Verrucomicrobium spinosum DSM 4136 = JCM 18804: one gene and its partner. The protein of the gene in region 2 interacts with the protein of the main gene of each other region in a pairwise test. Links are inferred from orthologs where the notes say so. Each region holds a gene or a part of one and is shown on either strand. Other genes may lie near its edges.

Evidence for each region. Proteins that work in one complex are often made in the same cells at the same time.
Region 1: the proteins of dnaE (region 2) and rplL interact in binary tests that used the Escherichia coli proteins (3 or more experiments, as listed by UniProt). The link is inferred for Verrucomicrobium spinosum DSM 4136 = JCM 18804 from one-to-one orthologs.

What each region holds. Positions count from the first base shown.
Region 1 is NZ_ABIZ01000001.1:6,662,354-6,667,353, forward strand. What follows is about bases 1-2,839. They hold rplL (50S ribosomal protein L7/L12), read right to left. Parts: upstream 1,691-2,839; coding sequence 1,310-1,690; downstream 1-1,309. Other genes in these bases: rpoB (DNA-directed RNA polymerase subunit beta), read right to left, coding at 1-988; rplJ (50S ribosomal protein L10), read right to left, coding at 1,850-2,371; rplA (50S ribosomal protein L1), read right to left, coding at 2,393-2,839. Outside these bases: more of rplA, read right to left, coding at 2,840-3,097; rplK (50S ribosomal protein L11), read right to left, coding at 3,167-3,592; transcription termination/antitermination protein NusG, read right to left, coding at 3,658-4,227; VSP_RS40585 (preprotein translocase subunit SecE), read right to left, coding at 4,281-4,493; tuf (elongation factor Tu), read right to left, coding at 4,742-5,000. UniProt on the Escherichia coli protein: The binding site for several of the GTPase factors involved in protein synthesis (IF-2, EF-Tu, EF-G and RF3). Is thus essential for accurate translation.
Region 2 is NZ_ABIZ01000001.1:5,023,880-5,032,204, forward strand. What follows is about bases 4,270-8,271. They hold dnaE (DNA polymerase III subunit alpha), read right to left. Parts: upstream 7,938-8,271; coding sequence 4,470-7,937; downstream 4,270-4,469. Other genes in these bases: VSP_RS20310 (FecR family protein), read left to right, coding at 4,270-4,290; VSP_RS20320 (hypothetical protein), read right to left, coding at 8,072-8,271. In the rest of the region: VSP_RS20300 (adenylate/guanylate cyclase domain-containing protein), read right to left, coding at 1-868; VSP_RS20305 (hypothetical protein), read left to right, coding at 1,026-2,006; more of VSP_RS20310, read left to right, coding at 2,044-4,269; more of VSP_RS20320, read right to left, coding at 8,272-8,325. UniProt on the Escherichia coli protein: DNA polymerase III is a complex, multichain enzyme responsible for most of the replicative synthesis in bacteria. This DNA polymerase also exhibits 3' to 5' exonuclease activity. The alpha chain is the DNA polymerase catalytic subunit.

The DNA.
Region 1 (5,000 bases), 1.6 Mb from region 2 along the record:
TCAGGTCATAACGCTTGGGATCAAAGAAGAGACGCTTCACGAGCGCGCGTGCGTTCGGGATGGTCGGCGGGTCTCCAGGGCGAAGACGGCGGTAGATTTCCTTGAGAGCCTCGTCCTCGTCGTGAGCGGGGTCCTTGCGCAGGGAGGCGATGATCAGGTCATCCTGCGTGGCGGTGACGCAGCGGATGCTCTTGTGACCCAGCTGGATGAGCTGGCGCACAATGCCGAGGGTGAGCGGCTCATAGGCACGGGCCACGATGAGTTCACCATCCAGGATGTCGCGGAAGATCACCTTCTGAGCGAGGTCTTCCTCGTTCATGGTTTCCTTCAGCTTGAGGTCCTCAATCGGGTAGAAAAGTTTGAGGATGTCCTCGTCACCTGGATAACCGATCACACGCAGAAGCGTGGTGGCAAGGAACTTACGACGACGACGACGACGGTCGAGATAAACGTAGAGGAGGTCGTTCGTGTCGAACTGCACCTCCAGCCAGGTGCCACGGTCAGGGATGATGCGGAAGCCATACAACCAGCGCCCGTTAAGATGCTGCTGGGTTTCAAAGCAGATGCCCGGGGAACGGTGCAGCTGGCTCACTACCACTCGCTCAGCACCGTTAATGACGAATGTGCCGCGGGTCGTCATCATGGGCAGTTCGCCCATGTAAACGCGCTCCTGTTTGGCACCCGCTTCGTCACGCAGTTCATAGGTGACGTACAGCGGGGCGCTAAAGGTCTCCGCCTCGCGGATGGCCTGTAGTGGATTCAATTTGGGCTCGCCGATTTCATACTGCGTGAAATCGAGGGTCATCTTCTCGTCGTAGCTCGAGATCGGGAAGACTTCGCGGAACACCGCCTGTAACCCCAGGTCCTTGCGCTTGCTCGGCGCGATGTCTTTTTGCAGGAATTCCTCGTAAGACTTCAGCTGAATCTCAATGAGATTCGGCGGTTCAACGGGTTCCTTGAGTTTGCCAAAGTTAATGCGCTGGGACATACGGCGGGGTGGCTGGGTGTTGGCAATGAGTTGCGGGCAAACCGGCCTGTTAAGCCGGGGAAAAAAGAGTCAGGGCGGCGGACAAAAACGGCTGTTTTTGCGGCCTATGTCGGAGGACAAAAAAACCCCCGGGCGCGCAAGCGCCCGTGGCGAAAAACAGTCTCATCACGCTCGGGCTCGTTCCCCAACTCACATCCGGCGACCTTGCGGGCGGATTGGAAGTTGTTGTACGGGAAGAGAACGGGCATTGAGGAAACGCTGGTTTTTTGAAAAAGTTCCGCCGCCCCCACTGGAGCGGCGAAACCTGCAAAAGAAACAAACTTACTTGATCTCGACCTTGGCACCGGCGGCCTCGATCTTCTTCTTGATCTCTTCGGCTTCTTCCTTGCTGACACCCTGCTTGAGAGGCTGGGGAGCCTTTTCCACAAGGGCTTTCGCTTCGGCGAGGCCAAGGCCGGCCACAACGGCACGGACTTCTTTGATGACGCCGATCTTGTTCGTGCCACCTTCGGTAAGGATGACGTCGAACTCGGTCTTCTCAACTGCGGCTGCGGCTGCAGGAGCAGCACCGCCAGCGGCGGCCACGGCGACAGGAGCGGCGGCGCTCACGCCCCACTTGTCCTCAAGGGTTTTCACAAGTTCAGCAACTTCCAGGACGGTAAGGCCGCTGAGTTCGTCAACGATTTTATTCAGGTCTGCCATAGTAGTATTTCGGTATCGCCGTCCTCTGAAGCTTCAGAGGTTTTGAGCCTGACAGCCGCCAGACCGGCAAGGAACCATTGGATTTTAGGTATTCAGGTGGAGTCGCCTCCACCATCGAGTCAAATTGTAAAAAGGGTTGCCGGGGCAACCCACGGAAAATTAAGCGGCTTGTTCTTGTTCGCCCTTGGCCTTGAGCACGCGAGCCAGGGAGGCGGCGGGCTCGTTGAGCAGGCGGACCAGCTTGGAAGCCGGGGCTTGCAGAACGCCAAGCAAGGTTGCAAGAAGCACTTCGCGGGAAGGAAGGTCCGCCAGGACCTGGATGCCGGAAGCATCAAGGTACTTGCCGTCCAAAACGCCGGCTTTCACCTGGGGCTTCTGGAACTCGGTCGCGAAGGTCTTCATGACCTTGGCGGCAGCGCACACGTCTTTCTCACCGGTGACCACAGCGGACTGGCCCGTCAGGACATCACCGATTTCCACGGGATACCCAGCGCGTTCAGCGGCCTTCTTCACCAGCGTGTTCTTATACACGTGCATCTCAGCGCCTGCAGCGCGGAGGCGCTTGCGAAGCTCTTCGAACTTGTCCACTTTCAGCCCGGTGTAGTCCACCACGAACATGAACGGGGAGGCGTTGACCTTTTCCAGAAGGTGCTCAATGAGGATCGTCTTTTCAGCTTTCATCGTCGTTGTTCTCCTTCAGATTTAGGCGGCAGATTTCACGTACTTGCCCAGATCAAGCTTGAGCGCAGGAGACATGGTCGCGCTGAAGGTGATGCTCTGGATGAACTTGCCCTTGGCAGAGGCGGGACGGGCACGAACCACGGCGTCAATCAGAGCCTGGGCGTTTTCCACGATGGCTTTGGGCTCGAAGCTGACTTTACCCACGCCAGCGGAGATGTTGCCATTCTTGTCGAGCTTGAAGTCAGCACGACCAGCCTTGACGGCCTTCACCGCACCGGCGGTGTCATCGGTCACGGTGCCCGTCTTGGGGTTGGGCATCAAACCACGAGGACCAAGTTGTTTACCAAGCTTGCGGACTTCGGTCATGGCGGCGGGAGTAGCGATGGCCACATCGAAACCCGTAAAACCAGCCTTGACCTGGGCGATGAGATCCTCAAAGCCGACAAATTCTGCACCGGCGGCCTTGGCGGCGTCAGCGGAGTCGCCCACGGCGAACACTGCGACTTTCACGCTCTTGCCAGAACCGTTCGGAAGGGGGCAGGTACCACGGACCATCTGATCGCTCTTGCGAGGATCCACACCCAGACGGAAGGAAAGGGAAACCGTCTCGGAGAATTTGGTGGAGGGGAGCTTTTTCACGAGCTCTGCCGCTTCTTCCAGTGAGAAGAATTTGTTAGCCGGAACGAGTTCCGCCGCTTTTTTGTAACGCTTGCTTCTTTGTTTCATGGTCTTGTGCAGTCCGAGCGAGCCTGAGTCTTAAGCAGGCTCTCCTGCCATGGTTTGAGTTTTGGAGATTTAACCGACAACTTCGATCCCCATCTGACGGGCGGTACCAGCCATGATGCGGGCAGCGGCGTCGAGGTCCTGGGTGTTGAGGTCAGCCAGCTTCAGCTTGGCAACTTCTTTGAGTTGAGCCTGGGTGAGCTTGGCAACCTTCTTTTTGTTGGGCTCACTGGAACCAGAAGCCAGATTGGCAGCCTTCTTGAGAAGGATGGATGCCGGGGGCTGCTTGGTGATGAAGGTGAAGCTCTTGTCCTTGTAAACGGAAATGACGGTCGGCAGGATGTCGCCAGCCATCTTCTGGGTGGCGGCGTTGAACTCCTTGCAGAACGCCATGATGTTCACACCGGCTTGACCCAGGGCAGGACCGATGGGCGGCGCGGGGTTGGCAGCTCCAGCTTTAATCTGGAGCTTGATCATTTTAACGACTTCTTTGGCCATCGCTTGTTCTTGTTACTACGGTTTGAGTTGAAAGGGGGGGGAGGAGCTTGCCTGAATCAGAAAAATCAGGCCTTCTCAACCTGCCAGTATTCCAGATCCACCGGAGTGGAGCGGCCGAAGATGTTCACGGAGACGCGCAGCAGGCCCTTCTCCGGATCGATTTCTTCGATGATGCCAGTCTGGCTCTCGAAGGGACCGTCCGCCACGCGGACCGTGTCTCCCACGGAGAACATAAACTTCGGCTTCACGCCTTCCTCACGCTCACGCACCTGGGCGAGCAGGACTTCGACCTCTTTCGGACGAAGGGGAATCGGGTGATCCTTGGTGCCGGCAAAGTTCAAGAAACCGTCGGTTTCTTTGACGAAGTGCCAGGTCTGCACCACGGGCTTGTTGTTCTCATCCAGCAGCCACATATTGGCGAGGATGTAGCCCGGGAATACCTTGCGGGTGGATTCGCTGCGCTTGCCTTTTTTGACTTCAGAGACGCGCTCAGTGGGAACCACCACTTCGAAGACGAATTCCCCCATCTCCTCAGACTGGATGCGGCGCTCCATATTTTCACGCACGCGCTGCTCGAGCCCGGCGCGGACGTGAAGGACATACCACTGGTCGTGAGGTGCGGGGATCGCTGGCATGATGGAAAAGTAAAAGGGAAGCCGGACGAGACTAAACGGACAGGACTGGCAGATCAGAGGATCGTCGCCGCCTTGAAGAACATGCGCATCACGAAGTCAAAAGCGCCCGTGAAGCCAGCAAAGATCAACATGGCAACAAAGACCACCGTCGTGGCATCGGTCAGCTCCTTGTAACGGGCGAAGCCCTTTTCCTTGGGGTCCCATGGCCATGTGGCCTTTTTCATTTCGCCCCAGACTTCGGAAAGATAGCGTGACACTCGGCTCATGTTGTTCGTCAGGCAAAAAAGACTGTCAGGTAAGATGGCACGCCAGGTAGGACTTGAACCCACAACCAATGGTTTTGGAGACCACTACTCTACCAATTGAGCTACTGGCGTGTTTATCTTGACGAACAGTCTTTGTATTACAGCACAATTTTGAAACTGCAAGTGTTGTGATGCCTTTTGGCGACAATGCCGCCGTGAGACTTTTGCAAGCCTCGCGGCGGCTGCCACCCAAACGGCAATCAACAAAATCAGTCGAGAATGTCAGCCACACGACCGGCACCCACGGTACGACCACCTTCGCGGATAGCGAAGCGCATCGTCTTTTCCATGGCGATCGGGGTGATCAGCTCGATTTCGACGGACACGTTGTCACCAGGCATCACCATCTCTACGCCATCGGGGAGTTTGACCATGCCGGTCACATCGGTCGTACGGAAGTAGAACTGAGGACGGTAGTTGGTGAAGAAGGGCGTGTGACGGCCACCTTCGTCCTTGGAAAGCACGTAA
Region 2 (8,325 bases):
CCGCCCCCCCTGAGAAATTGTCCTTCCAGAATGAATCAACGAACACTTCATGCAGGGACATCGCCTGGTAGGCATCTTCGCCGGTGAACCGGAAGGCCACCGGATTGGGAACCCCGTCAGTACTGCCCGGCCGCACGCCTTCTGCCAATACCCTTGTGACGTGCGGAAGTGGCCGCTCCGTCGGATCCGGCAAGCCCGCTTCCCCCAAGAGGAGACGCTCGGCCACATCTGACGTGATGGTGGGATAGAGCGTGCGCACGACGTCATCGCCGAAGGTGAAGAAGTTCAAGCAACCGACCTGATGCTTTGCCATCCCGTCAGGACCGATAACCTCGTCCACCGGAGCACTCAGCCGCAACTGGGTTGTCAGGCCCTTGATCAAGTCATATTTGGCCCCCAAGACGAGCCTGCCGGAGTATTTCTCCACGGCCTCACGCAAAAGTTGATCATCCTCCGGATTGGAGTCCTTTCCGATGAAGGCGAGGTCCAGGAATACCATCTTCGCGCCCGCCCCAAAAAGACGATCTGCCAGGTTTGCCCAAACCCGCCTCGGATAGGGGTACCGCTGTTTCATGTGTTGCAAAGTTTGCGACACTTCGAGGTCTTCTGGCCATAAAGAGTCCAGCTTGATGCTGGCGTCATCGATCCCCAGTATGACAATGTCCTCACGAACGAGAGTTTTTCGCCCCTTGATCTGATAGTGATCCAGAACGAACCGGTCGCGTGCATCCAACGCAACTCGACTCCAGGAAATACTGTAGGCCGCCGCCAGAACTCCCGCCACACCGAGCATGAGCGACAAGACCAACCACTGGCTCGAGGTTACCGAGGTGAAAGTATGACTGCTCTGGGGACGTTCTTCAGGCACAGGCGGAGGTGGAGCAACTGGGGTGGAAACTCGCAGAAAGCGTTCCATTCCATGCTGGACAACGCCAAAAGATTTTCCTAGTCTTGTCATACTGGCACACTTTGCGCGAGTCCCAATTTTCATTTAGCCAGAATTTCTTTTCATCACCTCCTCAAACATGACCCACTCCCCCTCTCCCAGGGCACTTTGGATCTCCGCCATTGCACTCGGCCACATCGGCACCGCAAGTTTGCAAGCCCAAACGATCATCGATCCTGCCAGAGCCTCGGCCGTCGTCCCCACCTCCCCCTCGAACCAACGAGAACTGAGCGCGGCAGAAAGCGCGGCCTCCACTGGCCTGGAGGAAGAGAACGACTACGCCCCCGCCACCCCGGGCGATGACGACCTGGGCCAGCAACTCATCCTCAAGCGGAACGAAAAAGTCCAGCCGTTCCGTGCCTGGTTTGACACCGCTGCATACTGGACGGACAACGCGGCCAACGTCAGTCAAGGCGAGATCGAGGACTGGTTTCTCACGGGTGGGGTGAACCTGGCCTGGCAGCAGCGCCTGCGTGGCCGCTACTACGGTGATGTGTACTTGGGACAGCGCATCTACCGCTATGATGAACTGGATGCCCTCGACTATGAGGATGGCCAGGTGTCAGCGGGGTTCCTCGTCCTGCTTCCTGAGGTGATGAATTCCATCTTTCATGTCCACTATGGCTATCAGCGCATCACCCAGGGCATCGATGATGACCCCATTTACCAGGCCCACACGCTGCGCGTCGGCCTGCAAAAGACCTTTTTGATCAACCGGCTCAACAGCCTCTACGTCAACGCCACTGCTGCACTGGCACTGGATACGGAGCCTGACATCCTTGCCCGTCACGAGTACAGCACCTCAGTCGGCTACAACCTGAAGATCACCCGGGAGCTGGCATTCTCCCTGTCGTACCGGCTGTCCTACTTTGACTACTACAACCTCCAGGGGCGCGAGGACTGGTATCACAACTGGGGTGCCGGTCTCACCTGGCAACCCTGTGACTTCGTAGAGCTCACGGCCAGCTACAATTTTGGGCTCAACCGCAGCAATCTGGACGTCTTTGAATACGAGGCCCAGCTTGCAGGCCCGTCAGTTTCCCTCAAGGTCAAGTTCTGACCGGCAACCCAGCCTTCCTCCCGCCCCTCACACCGCCATGAATACCATCACCCGCACCCTGCCCCTGGCACTACTGGGCAGCGCACTCCTGTTTCCCGCAGGTCTATCCGCCGCCAGCTACACCAAGGCGGAAGTCACCCGGCTGCACAATGAGGTCAAGGTACTCAAGGAGAACGCGGCCCCGCGTGAAGCTGTTGTCGGAGATGAAATCTCCTCCGTCACCTCCGTAGCCACAGGTGCAGCCTCCCGTGCGGAACTCAAATTTCCAGACAACTCCCTAACCCGTCTGGGTGCCAATTCCCGGTTCACCATCCGCGGGGACAAGCGGACGCTGGATCTCGACCAAGGGGTCATGCTGCTCCAGGTGCCGAAGCAGATGGGTGGTGCCAAAGTCCGCACTGCTGCCGTGACCGCTGCCGTCACCGGCACTACCGTATTGTTCGAATACCTCCCCGGGGGCTTCGTAAAGCTTATCGTCATCGAAGGGGTGGTGGATCTGTACTTCAACAAGGAGCCCGGCAAATTCACCCACATCACTGCTGGTCAGATGATCATCATGAAAACCGACAGCAATCAGCTGCCGACCCCAGTGGATGTGGATCTCTCCCTCCTGCTCAAGACCTCGAAGCTCATCAATGGCGATGATGAGTCGATGCCGAACTTCATGGAGGTGGTGAAAGCCCTCGAGTTCCAGCAAAAGGAGCTCAAGAAGGGGGACCTCGTCGCCACTAACTTCGTGCTGCCTGGCCGGGGCACCTTGGTGGAGTTGTCCAACAACACGGCGTTGAATGTCATCAATACCATTGCAATCAAGGACGCCGCCCCCGGCGGAAACTCACCTCAGGGCAATGGTGGCCCCACAGGCAACAATGGGAACAACGGCGGCATCATTCCTCCTGATTACACGGGTGAGGTGCCCCTCATCGTCGGAGCCAGCTACCTGGGGGACAACTCCTTGGTGGAGACCAATCCCCACGTGACAGTGCATAACAGCCAAGGCGAGGAAATCCGCTTTGCCGGGCAGGTTTACAATGCCAAGTCGGACCGCACCTCCAACCGGGACTTCACCCTGTTCCCGCTCTTCACCTTCGGCAAACTAGAACCGGTGGAGAACCTCAACTTCAAAAAGTTCCTCACCAACACAACTGACGAAGCGCCCACCAAGGAAAGCGAACTCTGGGCGGTGTTCAAGTTCGAGAACTTGGTGGTAAACGGCACGCCGGAGTTTGACTTCCCCATCTACACCTTTGTCGATGGCCCCGCGTTGGAGGATCCCATCCGCAATGTCATCTTTTCCGCCCAGAAGGATATCCTCTTTGCTGCCCAGTACGCACCAGGAACGGAGCCCCCTTACTGGTCCGAAGACGACAACGCCTTTGACCTGAGCTACAACTATGACGTCGAGAAAGTGGGCTTTTACTCCCAAGATGGCAGCATCACAGTCAATGAAGGTTTCGACGTCAAAGGGGGGAATCAGGACATGGCCTTCGTCGCCAGGGGCCTCGCTTCCGACGTCAACCTCTACGGGCGCGTGAGTACCGAGGGAGACGTGCTGGTGAGCGCTGGCCAGGACATCAACATCACCTATCGGCTCAGCGGAAACTTCATCGACGCTGCGGCCGGACGTGACATCAACATTTCCAACGGCGCACGAGTCAAGGCCACCCAAGGCATCGATTTGCGGGCCAAGGGGTCGATCAATGTGGCCGACACCAGCACCCTCAAGCTCATCTGCGCCAATGAAGACGCTGTCGTCAAACTCCTTTCCCAAGGCGGGAACATTAACATCGGCGATGAAAACGAAGGACTGCCCGCATCATGCAGAGCCGAAATAAAAGGTCCCATCATTGACATTGAGGCACTTGCTGCTGACGAGGTGAATGGCCAGATCAGAATCTTCAATTCCAACGTCACCGCGTCCAATATCCTAAGAGCAAGGACCATGAGCCCCAATGGGTGGATCACCATCGGCAACAGCTCCCTCTCAGGAACCAATGCACTTAAGCTGTACGCAGAGGGCGCCAATGGGGGCATCGACTTCGTCAGCAATACAACCCTCAACGGCAATGAAGTTCACATCGCGGGCCGCACCGTCCGCGTGTCCGAAGGCGTGAATGTCGATATCACCTCCGGCAATGCCAACGTGTACGCAGATGAGGCCAAGCGTCTCTTCCGGGTTAACGGGGTAGGTGCCAGCCACGGCAGCATCAATGTCAATGGGGGCAGCGGCACCCTGAACGTGAGCTCCTTTGAGTCGAAGCCTGCCTACAAGTCGGGGCCCTAGCAGCGGATGATGGACAGCCCGCAGTGTGGCGAAGCATAGCGGGCTCCCAGGCCACCCATAGCCCCGCCATTGGCCAAGAGCGGGGAGGGCACCTCCGGCAGGCGGGGCGGTTTTGCACCATTCCGCACTATCGGTAGCGATGCCCGCCTCTCGCCCGCCGCGCCCCCCCTCCCCTCCCCTTACCTCACCCACGGCTGCAACGCCTGCTGCAGCTGAGCATTCACCTCCACATTCAAGGAGCGGCCCACGCGGAGCACGGCCTCCTCACCGGAGGCGGTCATGATGCGAAGCTGGACCGGGGTTTCCCCAGGGTGATCCGTCAGGATCTTGTGAATGGCATCGAGGTCCTTGGGACCGTGCTTGAGCACATCCATGTACAGGGCCAGGGGCTTGGGTTTGCCATTGGGCTTCTCTGGTTTGACCGGCTTCAGCGGCTTTACCTCCTGCACCGTCATGCGGATGGTCTCCGAGCGGGAATCCTTCTCGCAGCGCCCCTTCATGCCGATGACCCCGCCTTCCACCAGCAGATCCTTGAACTTCTCGTAACCTTCGCTCCAGGAAATAACTTCAACCGTCCCCGAGAAATCTTCCAGGGCGAAGGTGGCGAAGGCGCGGTTGTCCTTCTTGGTGTACTTCACCTCCAGACGCTGGATCAGGCCGGCAACGCGGAGACTGACCCGCTCCTCCTTCACCTCCTGCACATCCGCGATGCGGGTGATGTACTTGCTCTCGTAAATGTGGCGGTAGTTGTCCAGCGGATGACCGGAGACGAAGAAGCCAAGCAACTCCTTCTCGAAGGCCATCAGCTCCTCCTTCTTCCATGGCGGCGGGCCAGCAGACTTGGCAAGAGTGTTCTTCGTCGCCCCCATCGTGTCATCGTCAAACAGGCTGACCATGCCCGCCTTCCTCTCCTTCTGCCGGCTTGAGGCATTAGAGAGCACTTCATCCAGCACGAAGCACATGCCAGCACGATCCTGCCCGGTCCAGTCGAACCCGCCCACCTTGATGAGCGGCTCCATGAGGCGCTTGTTGATCATCCGCGAGTCCACCCGCGCACAAAAGTCCTCCAGGCTGGTGAAGGGTCCGTTCTTCGTGCGCTCGGCAATGGCGGCGGCCATGGCGGCCTCCCCCACGTTCTTCACTGCAGCAAGGCCGTAGCGGATGGCATTGGGCACGTCACTGCCCTCGATGCACTCCGGCGCAAACTTGAGCGAGCTCTTGTTCACATCTGGTGGCAGGATGGTGATGCCCATGCGCTGACACTCGGAGACGAAGCCCGCCAGCTTGTCAGTGCTGTTGACTTCATAGGAGAGCACAGCCGCCATGAACTCTACCGGATAGTTCGCCTTCAGGTAGGCCGTCCGGTACGTCACAATGCCGTAGGCGGCCGAGTGCGACTTGTTGAAGCCGTAGCCGGCGAACTTCTCCAGCAAGTCGAAGATATCGTTCGCCTTCTTCGCGGGGATCTGGTTGGTCTCACCGCAGCCCTTCACGAAGATCGTGCGCTGCTTCTCCATTTCTTCCGGCTTCTTCTTCCCCATGGCTCGGCGGAGCAAGTCAGCCGCCCCGAGTGAGTAGCCCGCCAGCAGGTTGGCCGCCTTCTGCACCTGTTCCTGGTAGATCAGAATGCCGTAGGTTTCCTTGGAAACGTCCTCCAGCAGCGGGTGGAGATACTCCACGCGCTGCTCGCCCTTTTTACGCTTGATGAAGTCCGGGATAAGGTCCATCGGGCCTGGACGATAGAGGGCCAGCAGAGCGATGATTTCCTCGATCTTGTCCGGCTCCAGCTGCCGGCAGGTGAGAGCCATGCCACCAGATTCCATCTGGAACACTGCGATCGTCTCGCCCTTCCTCAGCATCTCATAGGTCGTCTTGTCATCCAGCGGCACCGCATCCAGGTTGAAGTCAGGAAATCTCAACCGGACAAAGTCCACGGCATCCTTGATGACCGTGAGCGTCTTCAGCCCCAGGAAGTCCATCTTCAACATGCCGACGTCCGTGAGCGGGCCCATGGCAAACTGGGCCACCACTTCCCCTTCACTGCCCCGCGTCAGCGGAATGAAGTTGTCCAGAGGCTGGTCACCGATAACGATGCCCGCCGCGTGAATGCCGGCGTTGCGGGTCATGCCCTCCAGGAAGGTGGCATACTGCCAGAGCTGCTGGGTGCTGCTCTCGTTCTCCAGCGCCGCCTTGAGCTCGGGGTTTTTCTCAACGGCAGACTCCAGATCGATGTTCAACTCCGTTGGGATCATCTTGGAGAGCCGGTCGGCATCCCCATAGCTCCAGCCCAGCACACGCCCCACGTCACGCACCACGCTCTTAGCACCCATGGTGCCGAAGGTGATGATGTGACTCACAGAACGCTCGCCGTAGTGCTGCCGCACATACTCGATCACCTCCGGGCGCCGGGTCTGGCAAAAGTCGATGTCAACGTCAGGAGGCGACACACGTTCCGGGTTCAGGAAACGCTCAAAGATCAACCCGAAGCGGATGGGGCACAGGTCGGTGATCCCGAGCGAGTAGGCCACCAGAGAACCGGCCGCCGATCCACGGCCTGGCCCCACAGGGATGCCGTGGTCACGCGCCCACTTGATGAAGTCCCACACGATCAGGAAGTAGGACGTGAAGTTCATCTTGTTGATGATGCCCAGCTCGTAGTCCAGACGCTCCCTCAGCATGGCATCATTCATGGCACGCTCCTTCCCATAGCGGAAGATCATGCCATCCTCGCACAACTGCCGGAAGTAACCTTCCCGGGTCTGCCCCTCCGGCGGCGGGAATTGGGGATACTTCTCAATGCTGGAGGCATCCAGCTTCAGCTTGATGTTGCACTTCTCCGCAATCTCCAGCGTGGTATCGCAGGCCTCCTCAAAGTCCTCAAACAGCTCTCGCATCTGCTCGGCCGTCTTGAAGTAAACCTCCGGGGAGTAGTGCAGCCGCTTTTCATCGTGCACGTTGGCCGCGGTTCCTATGCAGATCATGACATCATGAGCCTCATGGTCCTCCTTGTTCAGGAAGTGGACGTCGTTGGCTGCGACCATCTTCAAGCCGAACTCTCTGGAAAACTCCCGCAGCTTCAGCATGCAGCGCTGCTGCTGGGCCATGCCGTGATTGTGTAGTTCGAGGTAAAAGTTGTCCTTCCCGAAGATGTCGATGAATTCCTGCACCGTCTTGCGGGCCTCATCCTCGCGGTCGGTGAGGATGAACTCGTTGATCTCACCGCTGATGCAGCCGCTCAGACAGATCAGGCCCTCGGAGTGCTTTTTCAGCGCCTCCTTGTCCACCCTCGGCTTGTGGTACATGCCGTCCAGGTGGGCCAGCGTCACCAGCTTCACGAGGTTGGCATAGCCCTCATTGTTGGCCGCCAGGAGGGTGAGGTGCGAACTGCGCTTCCGCCCTGTCACATCCTTCTTCTCCCACATCGATCCGGGAGCGAGGTAGATCTCACACCCAATGATCGGCTTGATCCCCGCCTTATTGGCCTCCTGGTAGAACTCAATGGCTCCAAAGAGGTTGCCGTGATCCGTCATGGCCACCGCCGGCATCCCCAGCGATTTGGCCTTCTTCATCAGGTCAGGAATCCTCACCGCCCCATCGAGCATCGAGTATTCCGTGTGCAGATGTAGATGGACGAAAGAAGCAGACATGTCCCTTTGAGATAGGACAGAAAACAGGTCCGCGCAAGGCTCCCGGCCCCGGAACTAAATTCAAGTTTTCAGGCCACCGCCGCCCACATGAACCAGTACCATCCGCCCCGGGCCTCCGCCGCAGGCACCGCGGCCTAGGCCATCTCAGCCTTCCCTAAAAACTCCCACTCCATTCCGTTTTTCCAGTCCGGATTCCCCTGGGAAAAGGAGGTGAACTTCCGGACAATCTCGCCAGCGCTGAAATCACGTTTTGCCCGGAATTGCTGGGCACTGGAATCTTGGTGCGCCAGTTCAAACCCAACGTCACGATCCCCACTGGCCTGCAAGAAAGTACCGTCCTCCAACTGATCAAGAATCAGGAAAGCATCCCCTTCCCGGGAATCGAGCG